DNA from 3 places in the Photobacterium japonica genome. Region 2 is predicted to be linked to each of the others. Evidence: riboswitches for the same ligand, from Rfam matches in the RefSeq annotation. Region 2 holds a riboswitch; each other region holds the start of a gene.

Region 1 (8,319 bases), on a different contig from region 2:
GCGAGCACGACGGCAAACAGCGGCGGTAGCACTAACAGCAGCGCAAGGCCAATCCACACGCCGTCCCAGCAGCGACTGGCTAAGGAATCAAACTGTGGTTGGCGAGCTTGTTTAGCCGACGTGTGCGTGGTGGCTAACGGTTTGGCAAACCGTTGAGTCAGCAGCACTAAGCTGCCACACAGCACCATTTGCCACAGTGCCAGTATCGCCCCGCCGGCTAAATCAAAGTCGTAACGTAAGGCTTGGTAAATCGCCAGCTCAATGGTGGTGGCTTGGGGGCCGCCACCCAGTGCCATGATGACGGCAAAACTGGTGAAACACAGCATGAACACCAAGCCAATTACATGGGGTAATTGCTGGCGCAAACGCGGCCAGGCGACAAACATGAACTGCTGCCCACTGGATAGCCCCAAATGGGTCGCGAGTTGATGTTGTTCGTGCGGAATGCTGTCCAGACTTTGGTACAACAGGCGTGTCGCTAACGGCAGGTTCAAAAATACATGAGCGAGCAAAATGCCTTGCAATCCGTACAGGGACACATCCGGTTGCCAGCCTAACGCATGTAGGCCATGCATCAGTAAACCGTTATTGCCATAGATGGCCAACAGACCGAATACCGCGACCAGCACCGGCAGCACCAGCGTCATGGCAAATACCCGCAAAAGCAGGGCTTTTCCGGGAAATTGGCGGCGTGACAGTGCATAGGCGACAGGGATCGCCGGCACGACACTTAGCAGTGTCGAAAGTAGGGCTTGAGTAAAGGAAAAGCCCGTTACATGGCGTAAATACGGATCCTGCCATAACGGCAGGATATCGAGTGTGTTCGCTTCAACGATTAACGCCCCTAAGGCGCAGATCACGATGGCGATAATGAGCCCGGCGCTAAACAGGCCGGGCAATAAAGCGGTGTGGCGGGAATGCAAGGTAAGTGCCTACTATCGGGATGAGTTACTGAGTCAGCGCATATTGCCATTCTCGGATCCAACTGCGGCGCTGTTTCGCGACCTCATCGGCGTTAAATTCCAGTGCCTTGCTTGGCAGGGTTAATTGTTCAAAGCCTTCGGGTAGCGTTTGCTTGATCACCGGATACATCCAGTTGCCCGTTGGGATTTGGTCTTGGAATGCCGGCGTCAAAATGAAGGCCATGAACTGATCCGCCAGTACCGGGTTATCACTGCTTTTCAGCTTGGCGGCCACTTCCACTTGCAGGTAATGCCCTTCGCTGAAATTCGCGGCTTTGTATTTCGCGTCTTTCTCTGCGATCCGGTGATAAGCCGGTGACGTGGTGTAAGACAGCACCATGTCCGCTTCGCCTTTCAGGAACATGTTGTAGGCTTCCGACCAGCCCTTGGTGACGGTGACGGTTTTCTTCGCCAGTTGTTGCCACGCGTCTGCGGCCTTATCGCCATAGACGGACTTCATCCACAGCATTAAGCCTTGGCCGGGCGTGGATGTGCGAGGATCTTGATATAGGATGTTGAGATCATCGCGCTTGACGAGTTCATCCAAGCTTTTCGGTGGGTTAGTCAGTTTGCTGCTGTCATACACAAAAGCAAAATAGCCAAAGTCATACGGCACGAACGTGGTGTCTGTCCAGCCATTCGGGATGGTGACTTGACGGGTATCCACGGTGTGTTCGGCCAGCAGGCCGGTTTTTTTCGCTTCGCTGATCAGGTTGTTATCCAGTCCTAATAGCACATCGGCTTTTGAATTTTTGCCTTCCAGACGCACGCGGTTCAAAATGGATACCCCATCATCCAGTGCGATGAATTGCAAATCGCAATCACACTGCGCTTCAAAGGCTTTTTCAATCGCCGGTCCCGGTCCCCAGTCAGAGGCGAATGAGCTGTAGGTGTACACGGTCAGCGTGTTATCGCTGTTCGCGTTGGCATTTTCTGCGGCCCATGCTGGGCTGGTGGCGATCGCGCTCGTCAATGAGACAGCAAAAAGGGAAAGGGCTTTTTTCACGGTGTGCTCCTGCTACGTTTGCATCCGGCAAACGAGATAAATAAGAGGGCACAGGGTTGAGATCTGCCTGTCAGTCGAATGTGTCTGATCTGGGCAGAAAGTGCATGACTCGGTCTCAATTCCTACGCCAGTGCTAACTGGATCAGGTTCAGTGGGTTTTGCGGTGCAATCTCAGCCCTTTTTTGTGTTCGGGCTCCCCAATGAGAACGAGCATATTGTAATAGGGGGATGCTGGCGTGGCTAGTGCTCAGCAAGGAAGACAATCACTTATTGGGCAGCATTGAGTCGCCAGTCATAGTCGTAACGGACATGTTGTAAGGTGACAGGCGTCCCGGTACGGTAGCGGTTGAGGTGCTGTTGCAGCTGCGCTTGCGTGCCAAAGTCACTCCCGTACCAGTCATAAATGGAGGATAACTGGACGCGATCGCTGTCTATCTTGACGCCTTTGTCACTATTAATGAAGCGCTTGGCAGCCTGCTCTAACAAGGTGTCGGTGTTATTGGCGGTAAAGGCGCGCGGCAGCAAATCAGGACAGCCGAGGCTGGCACAATTGACTGCGTAGTGAATACGCGGATCACGCCAGATAGGGCGCAAGATCCGGTGTTCGATATCATTGAGGGAAAGTGGTTTGCCGTTGATGGTCACGACGTCGTCATCCCACGGACCGAAGCTGAAAAAGCCGCCGATCTTGGTGATAGACGACACCGGATAATGAGCGAGGATCAGCTTCACAGTCTGCGCGTTGTACAGGTTCACCCAATAGGCAAACTGCTCACGGCGATTGAGTTGGCGCGGATCGATAGCAGCCAGATCGCGCAGGTAGCGGCCCAGTGCGTACTGATCGTTGTCGGTGACGGCACTATAGCGAAAGCGGGTTTGTGAGGGCGCGACGACCAAGTAACGATCCAGCAACTGTTGCCAGCGTTGATGATCGACGGTCTGCGTACTGTTGGCTTGGGTCGCCTGCCAATATGGCCAGAGGTCGGCCTTGGGCGCAGCCCACGATAGCGAGGGGATGAGTAACAAGCTGACGAGCAAGATCAAACGCATGGCGATCTCCTTGAAAAGTGGGCTGATGAGCCTATATAGGGTTAAGACATCAGACCGGCAAAGAAGAGAAAAGCTTTCGGGAGGATAAAAAATGCGCCGCAGCCCATGATGTTATCTGGCTGAGGCGCGTTTTGTGAATCGAGGTTAGGCTAAAAATGCGGGGATATTGCGCTCATAATCCGCGATTTTCGCTTCATGTTGCAGCGTCAGACCGATGTTATCCAGACCGTTAAGCAAGCAGTGACGACGGAAGGCGTCGATCTCGAACGTATATACTTTGCCATTGGAGGTGACCGTCATCGCTTCTAAATCCACCGTGATGGTTGCGCCTTCGTTCGCGTCCACATACTGGAACAGTTCATCCACTTCCTGCTCAGTCAGGCGTACCGGCACCATTTGGTTATTGATGCTGTTGCCGTAAAAAATATCGGCAAAGCTCGGCGCGATCATGACCTGAATACCGTAATCTGCCAATGCCCACGGGGCGTGTTCACGGGATGATCCACAGCCAAAGTTTTCACGGGCGAGCAAAATGCTCGCACCCTGATAGCGCGGCGCATTCATGATGAACGCGGGGTTCGGCTGCTGACCGGCATCATCCAAGAAGCGCCAGTCATGAAACAGATGTTTGCCAAACCCGGTGCGGGTGACTTTTTGCAGAAACTGCTTGGGAATAATGGCATCGGTATCGACATTGGCGGCGTCCAGTGGGACGACCAAGCCAGTATGCTGTTGGAATCCTGTCATTGTGCGTTCCTTCTGTTAGGCCGGCGTTGCCGCAGGTTCAAGTTCACGGATATCAACGAAGTGGCCCGCACACGCGGCAGCAGCGGCCATGGCCGGGCTCACCAAGTGGGTGCGACCATCACGGCCCTGACGGCCTTCAAAGTTACGGTTACTGGTGGACGCACAACGCTCATGCGGTCCCAAGCGATCGTTGTTCATCGCCAGACACATGGAGCAGCCCGGCAGGCGCCATTCAAAACCGGCCTCGATAAAGATCGTATCCAGCCCTTCTTTTTCAGCCTGTGCTTTCACTTGCTCCGATCCCGGTACCACCAAAGCTTGCACATTGGCGGCCACTTTACGGCCTTTGGCAATCGCAGCAGCAGCACGCATGTCTTCGATGCGTGAGTTGGTGCACGAACCGATAAACACTTTATCAATGCGGAAATCGGCCAGGGTTTTGCCTGCTTCCAGCCCCATGTAAGCCAGTGCTTTCACGGCAGAGGCTTGCTCAACCGGATCGCTGAAATCACTCGGGGATGGGATCGGTTGATCGACTGCAATAACTTGGCCGGGGTTCGTGCCCCATGTTACTTGTGGTTTGATGTCTTTGGCATCCAGTGTCACCACGTGATCAAACTGCGCATCCTCGTCAGTTTTCAGGGTATCCCAGTACGCCACTGCCGCATCAAAATCGTCACCTTGCGGGGAGAATTTACGGTCTTGGATGTAGTCATAGGTGGTCTGATCCGGGGCGATCAAACCGGCTTTGGCCCCCAGTTCGATGGCCATGTTACACACGGTCATGCGGCCTTCCATCGACAGATCGGTGATGGCTTCCCCACAGAATTCGACCACATAACCGGTCCCACCAGCGGCGGTGGTTTTGCCGATGATCGCCAGTACGATGTCTTTGGCGGTAATGCCGTCAGCGACTTTGCCGTTGACTTCGATCTTCATGGTCTTGGCGCGGGCTTGTTTCAGGGTTTGGGTCGCTAGCACGTGTTCGACTTCTGAAGTGCCGATCCCAAAGGCCAGCGAGCCAAAGGCGCCGTGCGTGGCGGTGTGAGAATCCCCACACACAATCGTCATGCCCGGCAGGGTGATCCCCAGTTCTGGCCCCATCACGTGCACAATGCCCTGATACGGGTGGTTAAGATCGTACAGGGTGACGCCAAACTCTTCACAGTTTTTGGCCAGTGTTTCCATTTGGATCCGTGCCATTTCGCCCGACGCATTAATGTCTTTGGTCTGGGTTGAGACGTTGTGATCCATGGTGGCAAAGGTTTTGTTCACCTGCCGCACCGGACGGCCTTTTTCTCGCAGGCCATCAAAGGCTTGCGGCGAGGTGACTTCATGCACCAAGTGACGATCGATGTACAGGATCGGGGTTTCCCCTTCGGCTGCCACCGCCACGTGGGCATCGTAGACTTTTTCATACAGCGTCTTGGGCGCTTTATTATTCGACATGTCTCATTGCTCCTTGCGGCGGTTAGGCTTGGCGGATGTACTGGGCGATTTTGTCACCCATTTCGCTGGTGGTGAGGGCCGGACGGCCACCGGCCAGATCCGCGGTCAGTTCGCCGGCCTCCAACGCTTGTGACACTGCCTGCTCAATGGCGCGTGCTGCAGGCTCTTCGCCCAAGCTGTAACGCAGCATCAGTGCTGCCGACAGAATTTGTGCCACCGGGTTTGCAATGTTTTTACCCGCGATATCCGGCGCTGAGCCACCGGCCGGTTCGTACATGCCGAACTTGTCTTGGTTCAGGCTGGCAGACGGCAACATGCCCATCGAGCCGGTGATCATGGCGCACTCATCCGAGATAATGTCGCCGAAAATGTTCGAGCACAGCATCACGTCGAACTGCGACGGATCTTTGATCAGCTGCATGGTCGCGTTGTCGATGTACATGTGGTTTAGCGTCACTTCTGGGTAGTCTTTGGCGACCGCTTCGACCACTTCACGCCATAGAATGGAGCTTTGTAGGACGTTGGCTTTATCGATCGAGTAGACGTTTTTCTTGCGCAGCATGGCTGATTCAAACGCGATGCGGGCGATGCGTTCAATCTCAAAACGGTGGTACACCTCGGTGTCGAAGGCTTTCTCTTGGGCGCCTTCTCCTTCACGGCCTTTTGGCAAGCCAAAGTAAATGCCGCCCGTCAGTTCACGCACAACCACGATGTCAAAGCCACGTTCAGAAATGTCTGCACGCAGCGGAGAGAAGGCTTCAAGGCCGCTGTGGATCTGTGCCGGACGCAGGTTGCAGAACAGTTGGAAGTGCTTACGCAAAGGCAGTAGCGCCCCACGTTCCGGTTGATCGTTCGGTGGCAGGTGTTCCCACTTCGGGCCACCGACAGAGCCAAACAAAATCGCATCCGAGGCTTCACAGCCTGCCATGGTGGCTTCAGGGAGTGGGCAGCCGTGGTTGTCGATTGCAATACCGCCGACATCAAACTCGTGACACGCCAGCGTAAAGCCAAATTTTTCTTGTACCGCGTCGAGCACTTTGTGGGCTTGCTGCATCACTTCGGGACCGATACCGTCCCCCGGTAGAACGGCGATGTTATATGTACCTGCCATGGTTATACTGTCTCCATTTGGGATTTCTGTTTAATTTCTGCAATTTGATCGGCGCGATGAATACTGTTGATCACGTGAAGCAGGGCTTGGCCAGAGGCTTCGACAATGTCGGTAGCCAGACCGGTACCGTGGTACTTGCGGCCTTTATAGTTGGCAATGATGTCGGCCTGGCCGAGGCCATCTTCCCCTTCACCTTTGGCGGTGAGATCGAATTTATCCAGCACAATGTCATAGCCCGTCAGGCGATAAATACACTGGTACAGCGCATCGACGGGGCCGTTACCGACAGCGGCTTCACATTTCTCTTCGTCACCACACTGTAGCTTGATGGTGGTGGTGGCCATGACCGTGCCAGATTGCACGCTGAGGTAGTTCAGCTTAAAGAAGTCGTCTTCTTCGCGCAGGTTGGCAAAGTGCATCAGCGCTTCGAGATCGTAATCAAACACCTGGCCTTTGCGATCCGCCAGTTTCAGGAAGTCGCTGTACAGGGTGTCCAGATCGTACTCTTTATCGGTGTAGCCCAGGCTGTCCATGTGGCTTTTCACGGCGGCACGGCCAGAGCGTGACGTCAGGTTCAGCACCTGATTTTTCAGGCCAATAGAGGCCGGTGTCATGATTTCGTAAGTGTTTTTGTTCTTCAGCATGCCGTCTTGATGAATGCCGGACGAGTGGCTGAACGCATTGGCACCGACAATGGCTTTGTTGGCCTGAATCGGCATATTGCACAGTTGGCTGACCATCTTGCTGGTGCGGTGAATTTCATCATGCTTGAGGTTAGTGTGTACCCCAAGAAATTCGGCGCGGGTTTTGATGATCATGGCGATCTCTTCCAGCGAACAGTTGCCTGCGCGCTCACCGATACCGTTGATGGTACCTTCGACCTGACGGGCGCCGGCTTGGACAGCGGCCATGGAGTTGGCCACCGACATGCCCAGATCGTCATGGCAATGGACCGAAATAATGGCTTGGTCGATATTCGGTACGCGGTTAAACAGCTGGGCGATGATGCCGCCAAATTCATTGGGCAGGGTGTAGCCCACGGTGTCGGGAATATTGATGGTGCGGGCACCGGCCTTGATCGCAGCTTCCACCATGCGGCACAGGTTGTCGATCGGGGTACGGCCCGCATCTTCACACGAGAACTCGACATCGTCAGTGTAGTTACGGGCGCGTTTGACGGCGGCAACACCCATCTCGATCACGTCGTCGTAGCTGCGGCGCAGCTTGTCTTGCACGTGAATGGTCGAGGTGGAAATAAAGGTATGGATACGGAAGGCATCTGCCACTTTCAGTGATTCAGCGGCGACATCAATGTCTTTGGCAACGGCACGGGACAGGGCGCACACGCGGCTGTCTTTAACGTGCTTAGCAATGGTTTGTACCGATTCGAAATCCCCTGGCGAAGACACCGGGAAACCTGCTTCAATCACGTCAACCCCGAGGCGCTCAAGGGCGTAAGCAATCTGCAGTTTTTCTTTTACCGTCAGGCTGGCTGACAGTGCCTGCTCCCCGTCTCGTAGCGTGGTATCGAAAATTATGACCTGATCTTTCATTGCTACATCCTTTCGTTAGCCTGCCAATCATGGCGTGGTCCGCATCCGCTTGCGCCGGCTTTGTAATATGAAAAAACCCGCGCAGCTTGCGCGGGTTTTTTTGAAGTCTTAGTGGTGTTTCCCACTCATAAGCTACCCGCGCGATTTAAGTCACGATAAGGAGGAGGCTTAAGAGAAGAGAGAAACGTGTTTTCATCGTTGTGTTGTTCCGTTGAGTTGTTTTACTGAAACAGAGGCGTTGAAAAAAACCACTGGTTGGTTAACAAATGAATATCAAATCGAACGCTATATCGTCAACTGTTAATTGCATGTTTATTTTACTTTTATGGTTATTCGTCTGATTGTTAATAAAATAAGTGACTGGTCAGACCCGTACCTTAAGTACGGAGAGGGGGGGGATAAAGCAGGGAGGAGCAACACAGAGGAGGAAGTTGGTATAGA
Region 2 (8,319 bases):
GCGGGTTCGAGTCCCGTCCGCTCCGCCACTTTATTCAGACACAGTTAAGTCTTTAAAACAACTACAGGGGTGTAGCTCCAATTGGCAGAGCAGCGGATTCCAAATCCGCGTGTTGGGAGTTCGAATCTCTCCACCCCTGCCACATTTAAAGCCTCAGCAGAAATGCTGGGGCTTTTTTACGTCTAGTGTTTTGTGGTGGTGAATATTTCTGTCATTGGCAGAGCCGCGGATTCCGCCATACCAACGATCAGCGCGTGTGGGCGTTCGAATCTCTCTACCCCTTACCACATTCAAGGCGCTAGCAGAAATGCTAGCGCCTTTTTCGTTTTTTACACTTAACTGGCAGAGTTGTAGATCTATCGATACCGAGTACTTGCATACTCTGTAAAAAGTGAGAAACGTCATGTAGTGTGATTTTTTACGGATACTGTGAGTGAGTACAAGAAAATGTATTTGCAGTTTGAGTGTGGATCAGTAGTATATTTACATGCACTAGGGGTGTAGCTCCAATTGGCAGAGCAGCGGATTCCAAATCCGCGTGTTGGGAGTTCGAATCTCTCCACCCCTGCCACATTTAAGGCCCTGATCGAAAGATCAGGGCCTTGCTCGTTTCTGGGATTTATAATTTTCGATGTTCTAATAAAAAAGCTTTCGTTTTGCAACGAGAGCTTTTTTGTTTCTGCGGTAAGGGTGTATGACGTTATAGGTTAGCTTTTCAGCATCAACTGATAACCAATAAAGCAGGCGGTAATACTCAGTGTGACGTTGAGTAAGATGTTCAGGCCAGCTTTGATGAAATCCCCTTGCTGCATCAGAATGACGTTGTCCATGGAAAAGGTTGAGAAGGTAGTGAGTGCGCCAAGAAAACCGAGTCCGATTAACGGGCGGGAAGGTACCGCCCCAATCATGCCTTGATTAAGGGCCGACATCATCAGTCCCATAATCAGCGATCCCACCACGTTCACAACGAGTGTGCCGTACGGAAAGCCACGCCCAAACAAGGATACACAGAATTCAGAAATGAGGTAGCGGGAGCAAGCACCAAACGCTCCACCAAGGGCGATTAGTCCCAGAAAAATGAACTGGTTCATTGGGATCTCATTCGATAAGTAAAGAATGCCATACTAATACCATGTTATGACGGTCACTATCACCTTCCGGCTGCGGTATTTTTGCAATCATTGATTGAGTTGTATATCGCCGTACCCACAAGGGTGTAGGCTGACAATTAGGTATAGCATGGCATTTCGCACATTGTTGAGATTAAAGGAGAGAATCATGGCGCTGTATCCCACAATTTTAGTGGCGGTTAACCCTGACGATAATGAAGCTCATCGCTTGGTAGTGAAAGCTGCGGTGGTCGCAGAGCAAAATAACGCCGAGCTGCATGTCGCCTTTGTCGAGCCGGGCATGGGAAATGTGAGTTTTGCAGATGCCGAACTTGAATTGGATGCCGCTCATGAGAGCCTTGAACATAAGCGCCAGCAGCAACTGATGGCATTGTCAGCGCAGTCCCCCTATCACGTGACGGGTATCCATCTCGCGAATGGTGATGTAATCAAGCATTTGATCGCGTTGACGGAGACGTTGGAAGCGAGTTTGGTGATCATCGGTTGCCGTAAGTCCGGCGTGCATTGGTTAGGGGATGTCGGCCATACCTTATCGCAGCATATTCGTGGCGATGTGCTGGTCTGCCAGTAATGAGATAAAATGAGAATGCAGTAGGGTTTGTGGATGATAGTCGGTGAAATCTCCGTTTCGGGTTGATGATGATAAATGGCTAATTTATACTCAATGCTCAACTTGTCGGAGTGCCCATGGGCTGAGACCGCATTGCGGGATCCGTAGAACCTGATCAGGCTAATACCTGCGAAGGGAACAAGAGAAAATTATCTTTTTTGTCATGTGCTTATATGTTGCCTCATACCTTATAAAGCCTGACTGCAGGATCAGATGATGCTATACCCCTACGTGTAGCCTCTTGTTTACGCACCCATCCGTCAAGCAACTTTCCCAAATGGATTAACAGGAAATTGCTATGTCGAATCGCAAACAAGCGAGACTGGAAGCGAAACAATTTATTGAATCATTGACGATTCAACCTTACCCCAATTCGCATAAAGTGTATGTCACGGGTAGCCGCGATGATATTCAAGTGCCGATGCGTGAAATCTGCTTAGCCGACAGTCTGGTCGGTGGCACGAAAGATGATCCCATTCTAGAGCCGAATGAACCCGTGCGGGTGTACGACACCTCTGGTTTCTATACCGATCCTAACCACGAGATTGATATTTACACCGGGTTACCTCAAATCCGTGAAGCGTGGATCACATCGCGCAGTGACACCGAATTGCTCGATGAACAAAGTTCGGCCTACTCCAAAGAGCGCCTATCAGATACTACGCTGGATGATCTTCGTTTTAGTGAACAAGCCCGTATTCGCCGTGCCAAACCTGGCACCAATGTCACCCAGCTACACTATGCCCGTAAAGGGGTGATCACCCCCGAGATGGAATACATCGCGATTCGAGAAAACATGGGGCGTGCCAAATACCGTGATGAGGTGTTAAACCAACAGCACCCAGGCATGGCATTTGGTGCTAACTTACCGGCCGAAATCACCCCCGAATTTGTGCGTCAGGAAGTCGCTGAAGGACGCGCCATTATTCCTGCCAACATCAATCACCCTGAATCTGAGCCGATGATCATCGGTCGCAACTTCCTCGTGAAAGTGAACGCCAACATTGGCAATTCTTCGGTCAGTTCTTCTATTGAAGAAGAAGTCGAAAAATTGGTGTGGTCGACCCGATGGGGGGGCGACACCGTGATGGATTTATCGACCGGCCGTAATATTCATGAAACCCGTGAATGGATCATTCGTAACAGCCCTGTGCCTATTGGGACCGTGCCCATGTATCAGGCGCTGGAAAAAGTGAATGGGGTAGCAGAGAACCTCAATTGGGACGTGTTTCGCGACACGTTGCTTGAACAAGCCGAGCAAGGGGTGGATTACTTCACCATCCATGCTGGTGTGTTGTTGCGTTATGTCCCCATGACCGCCAAGCGAGTGACCGGTATTGTGTCACGAGGCGGTTCCATCATGGCTAAGTGGTGTTTAGCTCACCATAAAGAAAGCTTCCTGTATGAGCACTTCCGCGAGATCTGTGAGATCTGTGCCCAATACGATATCTCCCTGTCACTGGGCGATGGCCTGCGTCCCGGTTCGGTGGCTGATGCCAATGATGAAGCCCAGTTCAGTGAGTTGCGTACCTTGGGTGAGCTGACCAAGATCGCCTGGGAATATGATGTGCAGGTGATGATTGAAGGCCCCGGTCATGTCCCCATGCACATGATCAAAGAAAACATGGAAGAGCAACTCAAGCACTGCCATGAAGCTCCTTTCTATACCCTCGGCCCTCTGACTACAGACATTGCACCGGGTTATGACCACATTACGTCCGGGATTGGCGCAGCGATGATTGGTTGGTACGGCTGTGCCATGCTGTGTTATGTCACCCCGAAAGAACATTTAGGCCTACCGAATAAAGAAGACGTCAAAGTAGGGCTTATCACGTACAAGCTGTGTGCCCATGCGGCAGACTTAGCCAAAGGTCATCCCGGCGCGCAGGTGCGTGACAATGCGTTATCGAAAGCGCGCTTTGAATTCCGCTGGGAAGATCAGTTTAACCTCGGTTTAGATCCTGAAACGGCACGTGCTTACCATGATGAAACCCTGCCGCAAGAGTCGGGCAAAATCGCTCACTTTTGCTCGATGTGTGGACCGAAATTCTGTTCGATGAAAATTTCGCAGGAAGTGCGTGAATACGCCAAAGATTTGGATCAACAAGCCGCCAAAGCGGTAGCTATTGAGGTGATGGACGATTCGGCGGTGGCGATTCAGCAGGCTGGTATGCAGCAGATGTCGGAGACATTCAAAGCCCGAGGCAGTGAGCTTTATCACCCTGCTAAAGAGGATAGCTAATGAACACCATCTGTTTACCCGATCACCTGACGCCGTTGTTGATGCACCTTGAGCCATTATTGGCTGCCGCTGATCATTATCAGCTGGGCGAGCCGGTGCATCTGGCATGGAGTGAATCGGCAGTGGTAGACATGGATGTGGACGGGCGTCGTTTCAGTGTGGCGTTTGACGCGACACAGCCCGTCAATAACGAGGATGGACGATATGTTTACGTGGTGCGTGACCAATGGCTGGCCCCGTACCCGACATTGGCCGAGATCCAGCAGCAAGTTGCCATCTCATCGCACCTTGTGGTGTGTGGCTTGCCGACCGACAGCGGCTGTGTTGATGTGTGGCACCACGACGGTGAAGCGCGTGCGGTGTATTGCCATCATACTGGCGGCAGTGATGCTCAGCGCGCTATGTTGTTGGCCGCCTTAGCATTGGACTATCCCTTAGAGGATGCGGTGACCTTGGCGCGCGCTTATGCGCGTCGGTATGTGTTTGAGACAGACGGTGACGCTGGCGGTACATGGCCAGTGGATCGCCGTTTGTTTCCGCGTCCGTTAACGGCGAATCACGCCGAGGTTGATGCGTTGGGCTGGCAGTATACCGAAGTGGCTGTGGCGGCTTTTGCTCCTGTGGATCGCTCCAAGTTAGCGCTGTATCCCGTGGTCGATTCGGCAGAATGGGTGGAGCAGTTGCTGACATGCGGTGTCATGACTACCCAACTGCGGATCAAAGATCCCCTCGCTCCGGCGTTATCGTCGCAAATTGCCCGTATTGTGGCTGCGGGCTCCTCGCATCAGGCACAAGTGTTTGTGAATGATTACTGGCAACTGGCGATCGATCATGGCGCGTACGGGGTGCATTTGGGACAGGAAGATTTGACCACCGCCGATCTCGCCGCGATTGCGGCTGCGGGTCTGCGTTTAGGCCTCTCAACGCACGGTTACTATGAAATTCTGCGTGCGGCCGAATTCTCGCCGAGCTACATCGCGCTGGGCCATATCTTTCCAACGACCACCAAAACCATGCCGTCCAAGCCGCAAGGGCTCAACCGCTTGGCGCTGTACCATAAACTGATCGGCGACGCGTTCCCCACCGTGGCGATAGGCGGGATTGATTTGTCACGCGTTGAGAAAGTGTGGCGCACCGGTGTTAGCAGTGTTGCTGTGGTACGCGCCATTACCCAAGCCGACGATCCGGCACTCGCGGTCGCTGCATTTCAGCAGGTGTTGGTGCGCGAGCATAAAGGAGTTCCCGACCATGCTCAGTGATCAGGCGTTCTTACGTTACAGCCGACAGATCATGTTGCCGGAGGTCGGCGAGCAAGGACAGGTCAATCTCACACAGGCCAACGTGTTGATTGTGGGAGCCGGCGGTTTAGGTTCGGCAGCTGCGTTGTATTTGGCTGGCGCTGGTGTGGGTCAATTGGTGATTGCTGATGATGATCACCTTGAGGCTTCTAACTTGCCGCGTCAGGTACTTTATCGGGAAACCGATGTGGGCTTGCCGAAAGCCGAGCAAGCCGCCGCACAATTGCGGGCGCTCAATCCGCTCGTGCGAGTACGTGCGGTGAATGCCCGTTTGGCCGCTGAACGTTTAGCCATGGAAGTGGCACAGGCCGATGTGGTGCTTGATTGTTCGGATAACCTGGCAACCCGTCATGCGGTGAACCGTGCGTGTTATGCGACGCATACTCCCTTGATTTCGGGGGCCGCGATCCAGTGGCAAGGGCAGTTAATGGCGTTTGATTTTCGCCACGGTCACGGGCCATGTTACCACTGTGTGTTTCCGTTGGCGGATCAGGCGCAAGACACCCCGCAAAACTGCAGTACCGGTGGGATCATCGGCCCCGTCGTGGGCAATATCGGTACCCTGCAAGCGTTGGAAACCCTCAAACTGCTGACTGGCGCGGGAGAGGGGAGCTTCTCCCGTCTCCAACACTTTGATGGCCTGACCCTGCACTGGCAATCTTTTCATTTCACGCAAGATACGTCGTGCCCGGTGTGTGGCCCGTCCGTGTCAAAAGAGAGCAATGTTGATGTCGACAATTACGTTAAAGGTTAATGATAAAGCCGTGGCGGTACCGGAAGGGCTCAGCATCACGGCGTTGCTGGAACATTTAGGGATGCCGCTACAGGCCACGGCCATCGCGGTGAATGAAGAGATTGTCTCGCGTCCGGTGTGGGAGACAACGGCCTTGAGTGACGGGGATCGTATTGCCCTGTTTCAAGCGATTGCAGGAGGATGAGATGTTAACGATTGCAGATAAAACCTTCTCTTCACGCCTATTCACAGGCACAGGGAAGTACGCGAACCGCCATACCATGGCGTCATCGATTATCGCTTCGGGCTCTGAATTGGTCACTATGGCGCTCAAGCGTGTGGATATCGACAAGCGGGACGATGACATTCTCGCCCCCTTAATCGAAGCGGGGGTGAACCTGCTGCCCAATACGTCTGGGGCGAAGAATGCCCAAGAGGCGGTGTTTGCTGCCAAGTTGGCTCGTGCGGCATTGGGCACCAACTGGTTGAAGTTGGAAATTCACCCGGATCCGAAATACCTGATGCCCGATCCGATAGAAACCCTGAAAGCGGCTGAGATGCTGGTGCGCGAAGGCTTCATTGTCTTGCCATATTGCCATGCCGACCCGGTGTTGTGTAAGCGGCTAGAAGAAGTCGGCTGTGCGGCCGTGATGCCTCTGGGCGCGCCGATTGGCACCAACAAAGGGCTGGCATCGCGTGATTTTCTCGAAATCATCATCGATCAGGCGCGGGTGCCGGTGATTGTGGATGCCGGTATCGGGGCGCCGTCCCATGCGGCAGAAGCGATGGAAATGGGCGCTGATGCCGTCTTGGTAAACACGGCGATTGCTGCAGCTGCCGATCCAATTGTGATGGGGCGAGCGTTTAAGTTGGCAGTGGAAGGCGGGCGCATGGCGTATGAGGCTGGGCTGGCAGGGACGGTGAATCAAGCCATCGCTTCCAGTCCCTTAACGGCCTTTTTGGATCAGCCAGCATAAAGGAGCGTGCGATGAGTTTTGTCGATGTGTGGCAGCGGCTGGAGTGGGACGATATTCGCCTGTCTATCTACAGCAAGACAGCGGCGGATGTGGAGCGGGCCCTGCGCAAGCCCAAGCGCGACTTGGAGGATTTCAAAGCCCTGATCTCACCAGCGGCGGAACCTTACCTTGAGCAAATGGCGCAGCAGTCAGCGGCCCTGACCCGCAAACGGTTCGGTCATACCATGTCTTTTTATGTCCCGCTCTATTTGTCGAACCTGTGTGCCAATGCGTGTACCTATTGCGGATTTTCCATGGAGAACCGGATTAAGCGACGTACATTGAATGTGGCCGAGATTGAGCGCGAATGCGCGGCGATCAAAGCGATGCAGTTTGACAACATCTTGCTGGTGACCGGAGAACATGAGCGCAAAGTCGGGATGGACTATTTCCGTGAGGCCTTGCCCGCGATTAAATCGCAGTTCAGTTATTTGGCGATGGAAGTGCAACCGCTGGATCAGGCCGAATACGCTGAGCTGAAAACCCTCGGGTTAGATGCCGTGATGGTTTATCAGGAAACCTACCATGCCTCGACGTATGCGGAGCATCATCTGCGGGGCAATAAGATGGATTTCCACTATCGGTTGGACACGCCGGATCGCTTGGCCCGTGCGGGGATCGATAAAATCGGTATTGGTGCCTTGATTGGACTGGATGAGTGGCGCACGGATTGCTTCTTTGTCGCGGCGCACTTGGCGTATCTGGAACGCACTTACTGGCAGACCCGTTATTCCATTTCATTTCCGCGTTTGCGCCCGTGTGAAGGGGGGTTGCAGCCGAAATCCATCATGACAGACCCTCAATTGGTGCAGCTGATTTGTGCCTTTCGGTTACTGAATCCGGAAGTGGAGTTGTCATTATCGACCCGTGAATCCGCGCACTTTCGCGATAACGTGTTGCCTTTGGGGATCACGTCTATGTCGGCAGGATCGAAAACCCAGCCAGGCGGGTACGCGGATGGCGAGCCAGAGCTGGAGCAATTTGCGATCAGTGATGAACGCTCTGTGGCCAAGGTGGCGGAAGCGGTCAAGCAGCACGGGTTTGAAGTGGTGTGGAAGGATTGGCATCACGCTTATTCGGGATAACTGCCTGAGTAACGAAGTCAGCATAAAGAAAAACGCCCGTGCAAGACGGGCGTTTTGTTTTACTCTGTTTCTATGTGGCTTGCTGATTTACTGCTCTTGGATGAGCGGCTTAGCGGCTTAGCGGTGCGGTCGCTTGTTCAAGCCATCCCAAGTCGTCGCCTTCAAGGGCTGGGCTGATCGCCGCAAAGACTGTCTCATGGTAGCG
Region 3 (8,319 bases), on a different contig from region 2:
CAACCGCATACGCCATGCGCGGCGTCCACTGGCTATCGAGCGTACCGATATTAATCACCAAGGCGCCGCAGAAGGTCATCATCTCCGCCATTTCTTGCTGCGAATGCGCCATGATCGGTGATGCGCCGATCGCCAGCAGCGCGTTCGCCGTATTGTTCATCACCACATAATTGGTGATATTCACCACCAACGGCTTTTGCTTACGCACAGCCTGAAGTGAATCAAAAATGAGTTGTGTTTGTGCAGGCGAATGAGCTTGTATCCTCATGATTATCCTTCCTTCAGGGCATTTAAGCCTTGCTGCCAAAATGCCACTTCCATGCGGGTAGCGGTTTTAAAAACGCTGACCAGATGTTGGCCACGCGGACTAGTTAACTCAATATCGCGTAATAAACCATCAAGATGTTCGGTCCCTCTCGCGACACCTTGCTGGAACTCATCGCCGCTGTACAACGCAACCCAACTCGCATACGGGTTACCTTCTACCACCGTACTCGGCGCAGCTGCCAACAAACGGCCAATGGCAGCATAGCCGATTGCACAAGGCGCTAACGCGGTGTACAAATCGACGATATCGCCTGTCATGCCCGCATCCAATACATAGCGGGTATAAGCGACGGTGCCGACATCCTCGGCTTCGGCTTCCATGTCCGCTTCGGTTAATCCCCATTGCTCACAATAGGTCACATGGTGAGCAATTTCTGAATCCAGTAACGCGTGCACACTGGGTAAGGCTTTACGCATGTCCGCTAAGGTGCGCGCTTTATAAATCGCCAACGCATAAGCGCGGGCATACTGCTTTAGGAATAAAAAATCTTGCTTGAGGTAATGCAAATAACACGGCTGGGCTAACGTCCCCGCCCCCAACTGTTGCACAAACGCATGCTGGGTATATTCCGTCCAATCTTTTTGGCAAGCTTCAATCAAATCTTGATGGTTCATCGCACTGTGTTCCTTATTCGTTCGTATTCGTTATTGAAAAGACGGCACGTAATCTTGCGCTTTCGGAAGTGTTTCAATGATCTTGTGCGCCTGCATGAACGCGGCATAGTCATCGTAACGTTTCAGATCCACCGCCGCTGGACGCAAGGCATAACGGGTCAAGGTGTCCTTCCATGCGCGGTGGTTAAGTGCGTTATCTAATGTATCTGGGGCATAGGAAACGAAGGTTTTCCATGCCGCATCCGGGTGATTCACTATATATGTGGTGGCCTGCTCAAGGGCGTGATTAAACGCTTGAATCGCCGCTTTGTCGTACGTGTTCGCATTGGCGACAAACACCAGTTCATCATACGCTGGCACACCGTGCTCTTCGGGGAAAAAGGCTTTCGCTTTGTAGCCTTCTAACGCCAATTGGTTGGTTTCAAAGTTACGTAAACCACCCCAAATCGCATCCACTTTGCCAGAGGCTAACGATGACGATAACGCCCAGCCCACGTTGATGATTTTCACGTCATCCATGCTGAGACCACCGCTGTTAAGCATGGTGCCAATGGTCGCTTCTTCATTGCCCGCAATCGCGATGCCGATTGTCTTGCCTTTAAAATCGGCCATGCTGTTGATGCCTTTGCCTTCCAACACCATCAGGGTGTTTAACGGGGTGGCGATTAAGGTCGCCGCACGCACCAACGGCAAACCCGCCGCAACATCAATGGTTAAGTTCGGTTGGTAAGTAATGGCAAGATCCAGTTTATTCGCCGCCACCAGCTTAGGCGGCATGCTTGGGTCAGCAGGCTCTTGAATGGTGACGTCTAAGCCATTCGCGTTGAAATAGCCTTTCTCTTTCGCAATCACAATGGGGCCATGATTGGGGTTCACGAACCAATCCAGCATCAAGGTCAGCGGCTGTGTTTTAGCGGCGGTATCCGCAAGCGCGGCACCCGACATCATGAGCGATACAAGAAGTGCAGCCGCCGAGGCGACGTATCGCATGCCTGTCTTTTTCATTGTGTGTCCTTATTCTGGTGTAGTAAGAGGGTAATTATGACGCTCAGCGTTAATCGGCTTGCCAAGGGATCAGGCGTTTTAGCAGTGTGTCTGTGATGAAATACAGCGACACCGATAATGCAGAAAGGATGAATAACGCAGCAAACATCTCATCAATCATCATGCGGGCATTGGCTTGGAGCATCAGGTAGCCCAGCCCTTCACTGGACCCCACCCATTCACCGGCTACTGCACCGATCGGGGCGATCACCACTGCGACACGGATCCCCGACGCCAAGGTTGGCAATGCCGCTGGCAACTGCACATAACGCAGCCGTTGCCATTTCGTGGCACCCATGGTGCTGACTAAATCGAGGTACCCTGTTGGGGTATTGCGTAAACCGTCATAGCAACAGGTCGTCACGGGGAAGAAAATGATCAACGCGGCCATCACCACTTTCGATCCAATGCCGTAACCCAACCACAACATCAGCACCGGCGCGATAGCAAACACAGGAATAGCCTGACTGGCGATCAATAACGGTAATAACCAACGTTTTAGCGGTTTGAACAGCAGCATTTGCAACGCAAAAAACAACCCCATGGATAACCCCAGCAGTAAACCCAGCAGGATTTCTTGCGCGGTTACCCAAGTGTGTTTCAACAACACATCATGCCGCTGCACCATGCGTTCAAACACATCCAACGGCGCCGGCAAAATGAACGACGGCATAGCAAACACCACCACAATGGCATGCCAGATACCAACGATGATCGCCGCACTGATCGCCACTCGCACCACAGGATGCGATAACGGGGACGCGGAAACAGCCGCCTTTGTGGAGGATGACGACTGTACAGCAGAGGATGCGGGCGTTAATGGGGTCAAGTTATTCATCATCTTGCTCCAAGCGCGTTAAGATCTCTTGCTGCAGGCGGGCGCAATCGGCATCGTAGTCACGCGGTGTCGTCGACGCTGGCACTTCAAGCGCCGTCGCCCTAGCAGGTTGCCCTTGCAGGATGTACAACGCATCGGCCAGACGCAGGGCTTCTTGCGGATCATGGGTGATCAGCACCACGGTTTTGCCTTTCAGTAGCGTGCAGGCGAGGTTTTGCAATTTATGGCGTGTGACGGCATCGAGCGCCGAAAAAGGCTCATCCATCAGTACCATGGGTTTGTCTTGCATCAAGGTACGCGCCAATGCCACCCGTTGACGCATCCCGCCAGAAAGTTGCTGAGGGCGATAATGCGCTTTGTCGGCTAAGCCCACACTGGCTAATAGCGTGAGGGCTTTATTTTTGGCGTGACTGGCGAGATCAGCATGATGGGTGGTGGAATCGGAGGAACGATGCGATGCTGGCGCACCAAATCGCGTACTCAACATGACGTTATCCAGTACCGTTAACCACGGCATTAACAGATCTTGCTGACCCATGTAAGCGATGTGTCCGTTCAGATCAGACACGGGTGTCGTGGTTAGACGCCCCTTCCACGCGACGTTGTCACCCAATAACCCGGCTAAATAGCGTAACAGCGAGCTTTTCCCGCACCCACTGCGCCCCAATAAACAGGTCCATTGGCCAGCGGGGATCTGCATGTTCAACCCCGCCAACGTTGCCGTTTCACTGTCGAGATAGCGTAAATAGCCGTCTTCAATCGTCACCGTCACCGCACGAGGGGGCGCTAACGGTGACGGCTTCATGGACGTCACACATGGCGTGTTAACGGACATCATTATGCCCAGGGAAGAAATGGTGCACAGGGCCATGACCTTGACCAATGTCTAACGCGTCAGCATGCAAAATCGCCTGTGAGATATACTGTTTGCCCAACGTCACCGCTTGTAATAAATCGTTGCCTTGTGCCAGATAAGACGCGATCGCCGACGACAAGGTACAGCCTGTGCCATGGGTATTGCGGGTTTGTACGCGTTTTGCGCTCAGTTGCTGCACAGCATCGGCGAAAATCAGCAAATCGTTACTGTTCTCGTCTTGCTCAAGATGGCCACCTTTTAGCAATACCGCTTTGGCACCTAACTGACGCAGGTCAGCAATCATCGCCGTCATGTCCGCTTCGTTAGCCGGTACCTGACCACCCACCAGCGCCGCCGCTTCTGGCAGATTCGGGGTGATCACATCCGCCAATGGCAACAATTCGGCCTTCAATGTGCTGATGGCCGAGGTTTCCAATAACAGATCCCCGCTGGTGGCCACCATGACAGGATCCACCACCACATAGGCAGGACGATATTGCTTAATTTTGGCGGCAACGACCTTGATGATATCGGTATCAGCCAACATACCCACTTTCACCGCCACCACATTCAAATCGGAAAATACCGCGTCGAGCTGGAATTCCACATGTTCAAACGGGATAGGACAAATGGCAGAGACGCCCAACGTATTTTGTGCCGTGATCGCCGTAATGACCGAGCAGGCATAACCGCCCGTCGCAGAAATCGCTTTAATATCAGCTTGAATGCCAGCACCGCCGCCACTGTCTGAACCGGCAATGGTTAATACAATCGGCGTTGAGACAACAGGTTGTTGCGGAGTGTACGATAAAATAGACATGATAATCCCTTGAACTGACGTTCTAGAACATATCAAGCCCATACAGGGATAATGAGAAAGGAAAGATCATCATCTGCAAGACAGATAGTTCCCTACGCCAGTGTTAACTGAATCAGGTTCAACGGGTCTCGCAAAGCGATCTCAGCCATCAGGCTCCCCGACTACACTGCTGCGATAGTAACAATATTTAATAAAAGAGCAACATATCAAACTTGTATTGTATTGATTATGTGTATCAAAACACTTTTTCACATGCTTTTCGAAACATTTGTGTTGGTAAAATGACTCACCACATAACGGGCAAGCATCGCCAATGAAATGCCACACACAATACCGCCACCATTCGCGGCCATGTCTAACCACTCCCCATAACGGTTCACATACGGTTGAATCAGCTCTATCGCCCCACTCCACAACCAAAACACGCCACCCAATGCGATCCAGTATCGCGGTCTGACAAACGCCGCTGGGAACATTAACGCCGCATAAGCAATAAAATGGTGGGTTTTATCCGTTCCCGGCACCGTTGGCAAACTGGGCATGGGCGACAGGGATAACAGCGTGATAGCCAACAGTGTTAAAACGGTAATTGCCACCCAGTAGCGTTGCATTAAACGGAAAATCATTATCATAAGAGCTCAATATAAAAAAGGGTGCATAACTTACTATGCCCTTCACGTAATCACAAGATGACCAAGATCAAGCTGTCACCTATTTCACTCTCAAACGGTATACCGCTTGTCTACGCTTATAGTAAGCCCTTTGAGTGCCAGCAAGGAGGAGTTATGGACTTTTCAGAACGCATGAAGTTACGCGGCAAAGCCGAAGAAGACCTGTATTTTGCAAAACGTGACAAAGCCCTTATTGATGCCATCCATGATATGGCGGCAGAGGGCCGCATCAAGCAATGGCATGAAAATGTAGACAAGGACGATGACCGACCCCCTCGCACATGAACAGGCACGACAACGGCAACCCGATTCGCTAACGTGGCTGGCTATCATTAACGCACAGTAAATACGCGCATCTCCGTTTACCTTCTGCCGCTTCCACAGCAACGGCGTGAAAAGATTTATGTATATCAAGAAGTACGTTACACTTCCTCACAAACCGTAATCGTTGGTGATGCAGGCGACTGCTGCAAATAACCGACATGAATTCCACCGGTTGCGCTTACCCAAGGTGCTCGCACGCCGGAAAAGAAAATAGAGCTTCCCTATGAGTAACACCATCCAGTGGTTCCCGGGCCACATGCACAAAGCGCGTAAAGAGATTGAGGAAGTACTTCCAAAGATCGATGTGATCATTGAAGTGCTTGATGCCCGTATCCCTTTCAGTAGCGAAAACCCACTGATCAAAACCTTTCGTGAAAAGAACAACAAGCCTGTCGTTAAAGTGCTGAACAAGCGTGACTTGGCGGATCCGGAAATGACGGAGATGTGGATCAATCACCTTGAAAAAGAGCAAGGCGTAAAAGCCATTGCCATCACCACTGAAAACATTAACGAAGTGAATAAAATCACTGAGCTGTGCCGCAAATTGGCGCCACACCGTGAAGACATGGGCAAGCATATTCGCACCATGATCATGGGTATCCCGAACGTGGGTAAATCGACCATTATCAACACCCTTGCGGGTCGTTCAGTGGCGATTACCGGTAACCAGCCAGCCGTTACCCGTCAGCAGCAGCGTATTAACCTGCAAAACGGGATCGTACTGTCTGATACCCCTGGAATTTTGTGGCCAAAAGTGGAAAACCCACACAGTGGTTTCCGCCTTGCCGCAACGGGCGCAGTGAAAGATACCGCGATGGATTACATCGATGTGGCTTTCTTTACCGTTGAATACTTGGCACAAGCCTACCCTGAGCGCTTGAAAGCCCGTTACGACATTGACGAGCTACCAGAATCTGAAATCGAAATGATGGAAGAAATCGGTCGCAAGCGTGGTTGTCTGAAATCAGGTGGTCGCGTGGATCTGCACAAAGCCTCTGAAATTCTGATCAATGAACTGCGTAACGGTACGCTGGGTCAAATCACGATGGAACGCCCAGAAATGATCACCCAAGAGTTGATCGATGTGGCTGTAGAAAGCGAGCGCAAAGCCGAAGAAAAAATTCGCGTAAAAGAAGAGCGTCGTAAGCGTTACTTGCGTAACAAGCGCTAATTTTCACGACCGTGTCTGCGTAAAAACAGGCGCATTGCAAAAACGGCATCGTCGTCATGCAATCTGGAGCCACCTGCACTGAGCGGCAGGTGGCTTTTTCACCCTTGCAGCCCTGCAAAAAAACAACGAAAATAGCCCATACTCAAGTGAACGCCCAATACCCTTTCGTTGAAGATCGCATCTTGAGGGAATTTAGGGTGATAGGGAAACTTTTCGTGCTACGGCCGGTCTGATTTCGTTCAAGCATGTTTATTTTCAGCCTGTTGATACCCAACACGCTGACTGAAGTAAGGTCTAAAAACGTTTTTCATGTATGCCACTGACACACGCCGCCAACGAGCCAAATACGCCCTATGGTTAATCGCCATGGCGATGTTTGTGTGCACCAGTCAAAATACACGACTAACAACGACCTGCTCGGCATCACCGACCGTCAACGCGGTTGATACGCTTAACGCGACCTTTATCACCGGCAATACACCGGCGTTGGCACAATCAAACCCTATCGTCGCGTTTCTTGCCATGCAGATCGACGCGTTGCACGCCGAAGCGCAACAAAATGATGCCCTCACCCGCATAGCCAACAGCGACATCAGCAACGCCTGTTCGCTGACTGACCACCTGCTACCGTGGCACTCGCCCCAACTTGAACACGGCATCATCAATTTACTGTTTATCGTCCTTACCTTTGCTGTCTTTGCCGGCGCAGGGTTACTGGTACCGGTTCTCACTGAACCGATTATTCCGACGCAGCGGCGTCACCTGACTTTTTGTGTTTTCCGGGAATGAAACCGGCTGAGTCCATTCTGGCCATCGCGTAAGCGCGTTCTGTAACGTTTTTATTTTTGGAGTCACCACAGTGAATCACCTGTATCCACACGGCCGCATCGAAGCTCGCCGTGTCTCAACCACCCGTACTTTCGTTGTGCTAATCATGGCATTCATGAGCCTGTTCATGTCGTTAAATGCATGGGCAAACAACGCCTCTACGGGGTGGTTAAATAACCCAGACCACCCGCCTATTCAAGTGCGCTTTATGCTCACAGGGCAAACCGATCCGGCCGCTAAAACAGTCGAAGGGTTGCTTGAAGTCCAACTGAATGATGATTGGAAAACCTACTGGCGCAGCCCGGGCGAAGGTGGTGTTGCCCCCTCGATTGATTGGGCATTGTCCAGCAATGTCAGCGATGTCGACTGGCATTGGCCGATGCCAAAACGCTATGAGTTCTTAGGCGTAGAAACCCTTGGCTATAAGCACCACATTAATTTCCCCATGACTTTGCACATTGAAGACATGGAGAAGCCGGTTTTTGTGTCCGGCAAATTAACCATGTCGTCGTGTACCAATATCTGTGTGCTGACCGACTACGAGATCACGCTAAACTTCCAACCGAACGCGGTACGTTATAACGAAGAAGCCATGCACTTGTACAACCAAGGCATGAGCCACGTCCCACAAGCGCAACCGTCCGTCACCATTGATGCCGCCAGTTGGGATGAAAAAAGTCGTGAGCTCACGCTGGTTGCTACCAACAGCTTAGGCTGGCAGCAGCCGGATGTGTTTGTCGATGGCGACACCCAGAACGTGAAAGACGCTTCATTCTTAAAGCCGACTGTCGACATTAATGGCAACACGCTGATCGCAACAATGCC

Evidence for each region. A riboswitch is a leader RNA that binds a small molecule or an ion and turns the genes downstream of it on or off. The one in region 2 is predicted to bind thiamine pyrophosphate.
Region 1: another riboswitch for thiamine pyrophosphate. It lies ahead of thiB (thiamine ABC transporter substrate binding subunit); the one in region 2 lies ahead of thiC (phosphomethylpyrimidine synthase ThiC).
Region 3: another riboswitch for thiamine pyrophosphate. It lies ahead of thiD (bifunctional hydroxymethylpyrimidine kinase/phosphomethylpyrimidine kinase); the one in region 2 lies ahead of thiC (phosphomethylpyrimidine synthase ThiC).

Annotation. Positions count from the first base shown of each region.
Region 1 is NZ_JAKJSN010000015.1:82,632-90,950, reverse strand. It holds gene thiP (thiamine/thiamine pyrophosphate ABC transporter permease ThiP) at 1-923, opposite strand, end outside; gene thiB (thiamine ABC transporter substrate binding subunit) at 949-1,968, opposite strand; TPP riboswitch at 2,071-2,178, opposite strand; gene L4C36_RS06685 (DUF547 domain-containing protein) at 2,236-3,018, opposite strand; gene leuD (3-isopropylmalate dehydratase small subunit) at 3,163-3,765, opposite strand; gene leuC (3-isopropylmalate dehydratase large subunit) at 3,781-5,214, opposite strand; gene leuB (3-isopropylmalate dehydrogenase) at 5,237-6,325, opposite strand; gene leuA (2-isopropylmalate synthase) at 6,328-7,878, opposite strand.
Region 2 is NZ_JAKJSN010000007.1:124-8,442, forward strand. It holds tRNA gene L4C36_RS00470 (tRNA-Asp) at 1-28, shown strand, start outside; tRNA gene L4C36_RS00475 (tRNA-Trp) at 66-142, shown strand; tRNA gene L4C36_RS00480 (tRNA-Trp) at 495-571, shown strand; gene crcB (fluoride efflux transporter CrcB) at 708-1,091, opposite strand; gene L4C36_RS00490 (universal stress protein) at 1,279-1,701, shown strand; TPP riboswitch at 1,798-1,895, shown strand; gene thiC (phosphomethylpyrimidine synthase ThiC) at 2,039-3,982, shown strand; gene thiE (thiamine phosphate synthase) at 3,982-5,241, shown strand; gene L4C36_RS00505 (HesA/MoeB/ThiF family protein) at 5,231-6,034, shown strand; gene thiS (sulfur carrier protein ThiS) at 6,009-6,218, shown strand; gene L4C36_RS00515 (thiazole synthase) at 6,220-6,990, shown strand; gene thiH (2-iminoacetate synthase ThiH) at 7,002-8,114, shown strand; gene L4C36_RS00525 (aminopeptidase P family protein) at 8,224-8,319, opposite strand, start outside.
Region 3 is NZ_JAKJSN010000044.1:13,009-21,327, forward strand. It holds gene thiM (hydroxyethylthiazole kinase) at 1-268, opposite strand, end outside; gene L4C36_RS16700 (TenA family protein) at 271-942, opposite strand; gene L4C36_RS16705 (ABC transporter substrate-binding protein) at 973-1,947, opposite strand; gene L4C36_RS16710 (ABC transporter permease) at 1,997-2,824, opposite strand; gene L4C36_RS16715 (ABC transporter ATP-binding protein) at 2,817-3,629, opposite strand; gene thiD (bifunctional hydroxymethylpyrimidine kinase/phosphomethylpyrimidine kinase) at 3,649-4,500, opposite strand; TPP riboswitch at 4,573-4,670, opposite strand; gene L4C36_RS16725 (VanZ family protein) at 4,749-5,132, opposite strand; gene L4C36_RS16730 (hypothetical protein) at 5,286-5,456, shown strand; gene ylqF (ribosome biogenesis GTPase YlqF) at 5,719-6,666, shown strand; gene L4C36_RS16740 (hypothetical protein) at 7,033-7,455, shown strand; gene L4C36_RS16745 (protein-disulfide reductase DsbD family protein) at 7,601-8,319, shown strand, end outside.